DNA from 2 places in the Thermanaerovibrio velox DSM 12556 genome. Region 1 is predicted to be linked to the other one. Evidence: riboswitches for the same ligand, from Rfam matches in the RefSeq annotation. Region 1 holds a riboswitch; the other holds the start of a gene.

What was found. Region 1 has a riboswitch for cobalamin ahead of THEVEDRAFT_RS08010 (ethanolamine ammonia-lyase subunit EutB). Riboswitches for the same ligand answer to the same signal wherever they lie in the genome.
Region 2: it holds a riboswitch for cobalamin, as region 1 does, so the genes downstream of both, THEVEDRAFT_RS00380 (precorrin-8X methylmutase) here and THEVEDRAFT_RS08010 (ethanolamine ammonia-lyase subunit EutB) in region 1, are expected to answer to the same signal.

The regions. Positions count from the first base shown of each region.
Region 1 is NZ_CM001377.1:1,659,223-1,663,971, forward strand. Features, by position in the region: gene eutL (ethanolamine utilization microcompartment protein EutL) at 1-618, opposite strand, end outside; gene eutC (ethanolamine ammonia-lyase subunit EutC) at 651-1,550, opposite strand; gene THEVEDRAFT_RS08010 (ethanolamine ammonia-lyase subunit EutB) at 1,568-2,929, opposite strand; cobalamin riboswitch at 3,061-3,237, opposite strand; gene ptsP (phosphoenolpyruvate--protein phosphotransferase) at 3,491-4,749, shown strand, end outside.
Region 2 is NZ_CM001377.1:83,935-88,683, reverse strand. Features, by position in the region: gene THEVEDRAFT_RS00390 (ABC transporter substrate-binding protein) at 1-1,038, opposite strand, end outside; gene THEVEDRAFT_RS10195 (metal ABC transporter solute-binding protein, Zn/Mn family) at 1,325-3,100, shown strand; cobalamin riboswitch at 3,111-3,278, shown strand; gene THEVEDRAFT_RS00380 (precorrin-8X methylmutase) at 3,382-4,017, shown strand; gene THEVEDRAFT_RS00375 (sirohydrochlorin cobaltochelatase) at 4,179-4,749, shown strand, end outside.

The DNA of each region.
Region 1 (4,749 bases):
CGCCTGGGCAAAGGCGTCGCAGGCGGCCTTACAGGCGGACTGAGAACCGGTGAGCAATCCCCCGCCGAAGTTGGTCTCCGAGGGGGGACCGTAGAAAGCCGCCAACCTAACGTCCGCGGCCTTCAAAGCCGCATCCAGGGCGTACATGGCCTCCAACGGAGGGGCTATGAGGTAAGCCAGGGCCTCCCCCTCCTTTATCCCCGCCACCTTGGACAGGTAGCTTCCAGTCCTGGATATGCAATGGGCATAGTAGGGGATCGTATCGTCATCGTTTGCGGAAACGAACCATGCCTCGTTCTCTATGAAGTCCGCTATGGCGTTAAGGCCGCTTCGGACCTCCGCCGGGTTGGGACCGGCTATGATGCCTATGATCTCCCCGGCCAGCTTGGTGTTGGCGTTAGCAGCACCTCCGTAGAAGGACTTGGCGTACACAACCTCCACGTCCGCCTTCTTGGTGGCCTCATCCAGGGCGGTGTACGTCACATCGTCGCTGTCCGCGGTGACCATACCAAGGCTCCTCTGGTCGGGCCTAAGGCCAAGGGCGGATGCCATGTCCGGGTTAACGTTGGGGATTATCTTCACGCTCAAAAGTCTCGCCTTCAGGGGATCTCCCTTCATGTTCCTTCCCTCCTTAGGGGCTCGTTAATTAATTAAAGCTTTAGATCTATCCCGCTTACCTTCTTCTCCAGCATCAGCTTTATGATCTCCCCTATGTAGCCCCCCGCCTCCACCGCCGGGGTGCCACCGGAGTGGATGTTAGAGACAACGGTGCGTTTCGCCTCGGGCATCCCCACGGTGCCCCGGTAGGTTATGTAGGCGGACATGCTCTCCGCGGTGACCAGCCCTGGACGCTCACCGATGAGCACGCACACCACCTCTGCTCCGGTCACCTCGGATACCACGTCCATGGCGGGGACCCTCCCGTACTTCACAAAGAAGGGCTTCGGTAACTTGATTCCCTTTGACTCAAGAACCTGCGACACGGCCTTGAAGGTGTCCATCCCATTGGCCTCCACCGCAGTGGTGCTGAGCCCATCAGAAAGGTAGACCAAAACCTTGGGAGGCTGGGGCACCATGGACTTTATGGCCCCCTTGGACTCGTCGGAAAACCTCCTGCCCAGGTCCGGCCTGGTGAGGAACTGATCCTTATCGGAACATAGGGTTTGTACGACCTTAAGGTCGTTGCTCCGCAGGAACTCCTCGGATATGTCGCTGAACACCGCGTCCTGGGCGGCCGCGTGGTCCGCCCTGAAACGCAGCAGCGTCTCGGTCTTGTAACGGGGTCCCGCCCTCCAAACCCCTATCCTCGCCGGGGTCTTCTCCTTCATGGCCATCAGGGCCTTCGGGTCCTTAGGCTCCGGCACAAGACAATGCTTCCTTATGTCAAGCTTGGTAAGATCGGGCAAGCCCTCGTCATCCAAGCCAAGGGCATCCTCCCCGGAGCCCGACGACGGGGGTTCCACGACAACCCGCTGCCCCGGCTCCTCCAAGGAACCCATCTCCATTAGTATCTCCTTCACCAGCTGTTTAAGCTCAAGTTCCGTCACCATCTCTACCAGCCCTCCCGTCAGCAGAAGATGGAAGCATCCCCGGCCCGGTCGGTCAGGGTGCCGTTCTCCATGATCCCCCATCTCTCCAGCCAGCACTCGAACTCAGGTATGGGGCGCACCTTCAGCAGCTGCCTCAGCGTGGGGGTGTCGTGGTAGCTGGTGCACTGGTAGTTGAGCATCACATCGTCCCCGTGAGGTATCCCCATGAAGTAGTTGCATCCCGCGGCAGTAAGAAGGACCGCCAGGTTCTCTATGTCGTTCTGGTCCGCCTTCATGTGGTTGGTGTAGCAGGCGTCACATCCCATAGGGATCCCCGTGAGCTTCCCCATGAAATGATCCTCAAGGCCAGCCCTTATCACCTGCTTGCTGTCGTAAAGGTACTCGGGACCTATGAAGCCCACCACGGTGTTCACAAGGAAGGGCTTGAACCGCTTGGCAAAACCGTAACAGCGGGCCTCCATGGTAACTTGGTCCGCCCCAAAGTGAGCATCCGATGAGAGCTCCGACCCCTGACCGGTCTCAAAGTACATGAAGTTAGGACCCACGGACGTGCCCTGCCGGGCCGCCAGCTCCATCGCCTCCTCCAGCATGTGGGCGGTTATGCCAAAGGCCTCGTTCCCCTTCTGAGAACCCGCTATGCTCTGGAAGAACAGGTCCGTGGGCGCCCCTTGACGCACCGCCTCCATCTGGGTGCTGACGTGCGCCAAAACGCACATCTGCGTCGGTATCTCATACCTCTCCTTGATCTCCTGGAAACTGTGCAGGATCTTCTTCACGTTCTCCACCGTGTCGTCCACCGGGTTAAGCCCTATCACCGCATCCCCAACCCCGTAGGACAGACCCTCGAATATGGATGCCCTTATACCCTCCACGTCATCGGTAGGATGATTGGGCTGAAGCCGGGACGCAAGGGTCCCCGGTAGCCCTATGGTGGTGTTGCAGTGGGCGGGAACTCGGATCTTGCTGGCCCCGTAGATGAGATCCAGGTTGCTCATGAGCTTCGCCACCCCCGCCACCACCTCGCTGGTAAGACCCCGGCTTACCCGCCTTATGTCCTCCCCATTGGTGCGGTCAGATAATATCCATTCACGAAGCTCCCCAATGGTCCAGTTGCGTATCTCCCCAAAGATCCTCTCATTAACGTCGTCCTGGATTATCCTGGTGACCTCATCCTCCTCATAGGGCACCACCGGGTTCTCCCTCAGATCCCCCACCGTCAGGTTCGCCAACACCTGCTTGGCCGCCACCCGCTCCTCCATGGACTCGGCGATTATCCCCGCCAGGCGGTCCCCCGACTTCTCCTCGTTAGCCTTGGCGAGAACCTCCTTCACGCTCCTAAACTGGTACACCCGACCGAAAAGCCTGGTCTTCAGCTTCACCTTCCCATCACCTCCAACCCCTCAGGATCTGCTCCAAAGAACAAACGCCGAAAAAATCAAAACCCCAGGGCCCAAGTGCACATGGCAACACAGCCAAACTGCGCCTTGGGCCCCGGGGTCACGCGGAACCTCTAAGAACCTCATCCGCGACAGGTCTCCTGGCTTACCCTCATCCTAAGCCGCCCCTTCCCAGGTATAACCCAGTGGTCTTACGCGGCCTCGTCGGGATCACAGTGGCGGCCCCGCGCCGAAATCCCATCGGCTTCCCTTAAGTCGCGGACCGGCAAGTCACGATAAAGCGGCAACATGCTCAACACAAACAACCTCATCCTTAAACAGCAAGGCTAAACGAATCAACCAGAATAGTCAACCCATAGTGCAATGTTGTATTTTTATAAAATAACTACAAATAATACCCGCGCCAGCCCCACGCGAAACACTGCGAAAAACCCCGCAAAGACAAAAGACAGCTTAGGATAAACCCCTCTTGATCCCCCACCCTTTGCTTAAATCCCCTGTAAAAGATAAACTTATCCCATGACATCCTAGGGGGGAAGAAACTTGAATTCTCTAGCTTCCAGTGAACAGCTCACCGTTAAAGGACTGCCCATTTCCCCGGGCTTGGCAAAAGGGGTCATCCTGAGGATCCACCAAAGGCCCTTCCAACAGACCGGCGCTCCTCAGGTCAACTCCGAGTACGACAAGCAGCGCTTCCGGGAGGCCCAGGAGAAGGCCATCGAACAGCTAAAGGCCCTGGCGGACTCCACCAAGGCCACCTTGGGACCTGAGAAGGCCGCCATCTTCGACGCCCACCAGCTCATGATCCAAGACCCCATGCTTGTGGACGCCATACTGGCCGCCATAATGCAGGGCCAGTGCCTGGAGGACGCGGTGGTGGAGGCCACACTCTCCATAAAGGCCCAGTTCGACGCCCTGGACGACCCCTACTTCAAGGAACGGGCGGCGGACATCCTGGACATCGGCCAGAGGCTCTTCAGGATAATCACCGGCGGAGAGGACATAAGCCAGATCGATGACAAACAGGACTACGTAATAGTCACCGACGAGCTGGCCCCCTCCGATGCGGCGGTGCTGGGCATAAAACGAAACGTCAAGGGAGTCGTCACCGCCCAGGGAGGCCCCACCAGCCACTCCGCCATACTCCTCAAGGCCCTGGAGATACCGGCGGTCTCGGGGATACCCATGGACGACAGCTTCCAAAGGGGCAACACCATCCTGGTGGACGGGGTGGGCGGAGAGGTCATCCTGTTCCCCTCCCGCGAGGTGGAGGAGGCCTTCGACAGGCGCATCAAGGCCCAGGAGGAAACCCGCCTCAGGCTCAAGGAACTGAAGGGGAAGCCCAGCGTCACCAAGGACGGCATATCCGTCCTCCTCTTCGGCAACATCGCCTCCCCAAAGGACACCCAAAAGGTGCTTAACTTCGGCGGCACCGGGGTGGGACTCTTCCGGACCGAGTTCCTGTTCATGGGACGCTCGGACTCCCCCTCCGAAGAGGAGCAGTTCCAGGCCTACAGCGAGGCCCTTAAGTCCATGGCTCCACACCCGGTCATAATCCGGACCCTGGACGCCGGGGGCGATAAAGACGTGCCCTACATAAAGGGCCTGGTGGGAGAAGAGGCCAACCCGTTCCTGGGGCTTAGGGCCATAAGGATCTGCATGGAGTACCGGGAGATCTTCATGACCCAACTGCGGGCCCTGGCCAGGGCCTCCGCCTTCGGAAACCTCAAGATAATGCTACCCATGGTCACAAGCCTCTGGGAGATAAGGACCGCCAGGGCCATGCTGGCGGAGGCGGTGCT
Region 2 (4,749 bases), 310 kb from region 1:
GGGGAACTCCCCCCGAAGGGTCTTAACGGTCTTCATGGCCTTGAGGGCCTCCGCGGCACCCTCCTGGCCCTTGGGGCCCACTAGGACCGCCTCCAACGCCATCGACACCGCCCCGTATCCCGAGTCCACCGCGGGCAGCGGAGGAAGACCCGCTATCCTCTCCTGAAGGTACCTCATGAACGGATGCCCCATGTCCAGCTCAACCGGGGAGAACACCACCGAGTACCCAAGGGACTCGGGCCCCGCCAGGCTGGCGCTGACCGACGACACCCCCCAACCCGCCACCGCACAGGGCGCAGGGCCCTTCAGGTTCCCCACGATCTCCATGAAAACCCCCGCGTAGTACGCCGGCATGGCAAGGTAGAATCCGTCGTACCCGCCGGCTACCACCTCAAGCCGGAAGGCATCGTAAAGGTCCCCCGGGGAACCCATGAGGGTCTTTTTAGGCGGGATCCCAAGGCCGGTGGAGAAGCCATCCAGCTGCCCCTTGGTGTACACCAGGTTCGACGAGTCCAGCACCGCCAAGTACCTCTTGAAACCCGGGAGGTGCGATCGCACCATCTCCCCAAGCTCCACCGCCCCAGAGGGGCCAGAATAGCGGAACAACAGGTCCCCCTCCACCGCCAGGGCCGGGGCGTTTGCGTTGGTGGCTATGGCGGGGATCCCCTCCCTCTCCAGCAGGGGATGCACCCTGGACACGAAACCCGACGTGGCCCCCACCAGCACCACCGAGGCCTTGGCCTTCTTGATGGCATCAACCGCCTCCCGGTCGCTCATCCCGGTCACCACCAAGGGCCTCACCCTAAGCCCCCTGCCGCGCTCCGCTATGTTGAAGTAGTCCACCGCGAAGAGGGCACACTGCTGTACGTCCCGGGACAAAGACGCCCCAGGCCCCTGATGCTCAAACCAAAGGGCCACCACCGCCTCCCGGGGACCCAAAAGCTTGAAGGCCAGGAGCACTAAAAGGAACATGGCCACAAACCCAGCCGCCAGGGACAGGGGCTTGGAAAGCTTAAGCGTTTTAAACATACCCGCCATGCGGGATCCCCCTACAACCCTCGGCCTCAAGCGACATCACCGCACCTTTCTCCCACGCCGGCACCGAACCCAATTCATGAAAACGCTCACGAAGAGCGACAACGAACCTTCGCAATCCATCCCCTCGGATTGTACCAAATCCCACCGCTGCGGTGGGGCTTGATAGCGCTAAAGATTTTGGCATGTATCACCAAATTCACCCGGCCGTTTTTTATGGACGGTACGATGGGTTATAATGAACCGCGACGAAATCAAAAATAGTTTTTCAAGAGAGGGTGATAAGGCGATGAGGGAAGTTAAGCACCGCCGTTTGCTGCTCATCTCCGTTGCTCTTGTTTTTCAGGCTTTGGTCCTCTCTGCCCCGCTTGTCGGCCTTGTCCTTCCCTTGGGCCCCGCATGGGCTCAAGGGGGCGTCAAAGGGCTTACGGTCCTGTGTCCCGTTGAGCCGGTGTCCTACCTGGCGAGGAGGATAGGGGGCGATCGGGTCAACGTGGTGACCCTCATACCCCAAGGGGCGGATCCCCATTCGTTCGAGATGCGCCCAAGCCACGCCAAGGCGGTATCGGAGGCGGATGTGATCTTCTACCTCGGCCTGCCGTTGGAGGAATCACTTCTGCCCAAGCTGAGGGCCAATGGGGTTAGGGTGATGCGGCTTAAGTTCTCCAAGCTTGAAGGGCATGGCCACGCTCACGAAGGGAAGGGTGACAAGCCGGGGCATAGGGAATCCTTCGATCCCCACGTGTGGAACTCCCTGTCCAACGGAAGGGCCATGGCCCGCTCGATGGCGGAGGGTCTAAAGTCCCTGGATCCAAGCAACGGGTCTTTTTACGACGCCAACCTGGCGAAGCTCCTCGGGGAGATGGACCGGCTGGACAAGGAGATCTCGGCCCTCCTGGGGCCCTTCAAGGGCCGGGCGGTGCTGGCGTATCACCCCGCCTGGAACTACTTCTGCGCCGAGAGGGGGCGTAATCCCCCTGGCGGTGGAATCGGAGGGGATGGAGGCCCGGCCCAAGGAGCTGTCAAAGCTGAGGTCAAAGGTTCAAAGCCTAGGGATACGGGTGATGTTCGTGCAGCCCTCCATGTTCGGACGCTCCGCTCAAGGGGCCGCAGCGATGTTGGGGGTGAAGCCGGTGGAGCTGGATCCGCTGGAGGCGGACTGGTTCAAGATGATGCGCCAAACCGCCAAGGCCTTCGCGGACTCGATGAGAACAAGGTGATCCCCATGGGAAGCTGGTCTCTCCTCACAGGCTCCGGGCTTGATTGGTTCAGGTCCCTTTCCCCGTCCCTTCAGGCCCTTTTGGGCGGGACCCTCACGTGGGGGCTCACAGCCATTGGTGCCGCCATGGCCTTCATCGGGGCTAACCCATCCAGGAAGATGCTGGACTTCATGCTGGGCTTCTCCGGCGGGGTCATGATAGCCGCCAGTTTCTGGTCCCTGCTGTCCCCCGCCATAGAGATGTCCCAAGAGCTTGGGCTCACGCCTTGGCTTCCCCCCTCCGCGGGGTTCCTGGGGGGAGCGCTCTTCTTAAGGCTTCTGGACTTGCTTCTGCCCCACCTTCACCCGGCCCTCAAGGGGGGCCAGCCGGAGGGCATCAAGTCCCATCTGAGGAAGACCACCCTCCTGGTGCTGGCCATAACCCTTCACAACATACCGGAGGGACTGGCCTTCGGGGTGGCCTTCGGGGCCGCGGGACTCTCGAGCTCCGCCACCCTTTCCGGCGCTCTGGCGCTTACCCTTGGCATAGGGCTTCAAAACCTGCCGGAGGGGCTTGCGGTATCCATGCCCCTGAGGAGCGCCGGGTTCTCCAGGTCCATGGCGTTCTTCTTCGGCCAGCTCTCCGCGGTGGTGGAGCCGATCTTCGCCGCCATAGGGGCCCTCTCGGTGGAGTCCATGCGGATGGGGCTGCCCTACGCCCTGTCCTTCGCCGCCGGTGCCATGATATACGTGGTGGTGGAGGAGGTGATACCGGAGTCCCAGTCGGAGGACAACGGTGATCTGGCCACAATGGGGGTAATACTTGGCTTCATCTGCATGATGATCCTTGACGTGGCGTTAGGGTAACGGTTATACAATCTTGTTTGACACCTCCGGTGAACGGGAAGACCGGTGAGATTCCGGCGCGGCCCCGCCACTGTGAGCCCGACGAGACCGCCGTTACCACTGGGGGGCTTAAACCCCTGGGAAGGGGCGGGGTAGGATGAAGGCAAGCCAGGAGACCGGCCGGAGGTGATGGGGAAGGTTGCCTGCGCGGGCGGGCGCCTCCGGTGGGAACGCCTTCCCTCTGTACCCCTCGGGGCTAAACCTCAGGGGTTGAGACCCCCGAAGAAGGGAGGGAAAGTGCAATGCCTCTTAACTACGACAGGAACCCCGCCTCCATTGAGAGGAAGAGCCTGTACCTGATCCGTCAGGTTCTTGGATCCTACTCCATAGAACCCTCCTTGATGCCCATTGCGGAGCGAGTGGTTCACGCCGGAGCGGACTTCTCCCTGGGCAGCCTGGTCTCCGCTAGCCCCGATTGGCTTGAACATGCCAAGGTAGCCCTCAAGGACTCCAAGGTCTTCTGCGACGTGGACATGGTAAGATCCGGGCTCTCCCGGAGTCTGCTCTCCAAGCTCCACCTGGACCCCGTATGCCTCATCCACCAGGAGTGCACCTCCGCCGCCAGCGCCAGGGAGGGCATAACCCGGGCCATGGCATCGGTGGACAGGGCATCTCAAATGGGCATCCGGGTCTTCGCCTTCGGCAACGCCCCCACGGGGCTCTTCAGGCTCTTGGAGCTGGTGGAACAGGGATTCGAACCCCTCTTCGTGGTGGCATTCCCGGTGGGCTTCGTGGGGGCCGCGGAGAGCAAGGAGCTCCTCCTCAAGAGCGGGGTGCCCTGCGTGTCCCTAAGGGGCCCCAGGGGGGGATCCAACCTCTGCGCCGCGGCGTTCAACGCCGTAATGCGGCTCTGCCTTGAAGGGGAGGACAGACTCTAACCTTGCTATCGGAAAGGGGTAGCTCGTCAGAGGACCCCTTGGAGAAGCTTCGCCGCACCGCTTATCGGCGCCCGGAACGGTGTAGATAACTTTATTACTTCGGGAGGTCGATGGGTCAAATGAGGAAGTTTATATCAGTTCTTGCGCTTGTTCTAAGCTTAATGGGGGCTTTTGCGCACCCTCAAAGGGCCCTTGCATCGGAGGGGAAGAAGGTGGAGAAGAAGAACGCCGTCCTGGTGGTGGCCTTCGGCAGCTCCATGCCGGAGGGACAGAGGGCCATAGACGCGGTATTCCGGTCCGTGAAGGACGCGTTCCCCGGCACAGAGGTGCGGCTGTCCTTCACCAGCCGCATAATAATGCGCAAGTTGGCAAAGGAGGGGAAGGTCTTCCTGGATCCTATTACCTCCCTGGCCAAGCTCCATGAAGAGGGCTACACGAACGTGGCGGTGCTGTCAACCCACGTGATCCCCGGGGAGGAGTATGACGACCTGTCCGCGGTGGTGGGGGCCTTCCGTTACCTAAGGGAACACGGGAGCAAGAGCGGGTTTGAGGGCATAGCCCTAAGCAAGCCGCTGCTTTGGTCCCCCGAGGACTACGAGCGGGTGTCCGCCATCCTGGGCAGGGCCTTCGGCAAGGACCCACGGCGGGGAGTGGTCCTCATGGGTCACGGTTCACCCCATCCCGCGGAAGGGGCCTACGCCAGGCTTCAAACGGTGCTCCAGCGGAAGCACC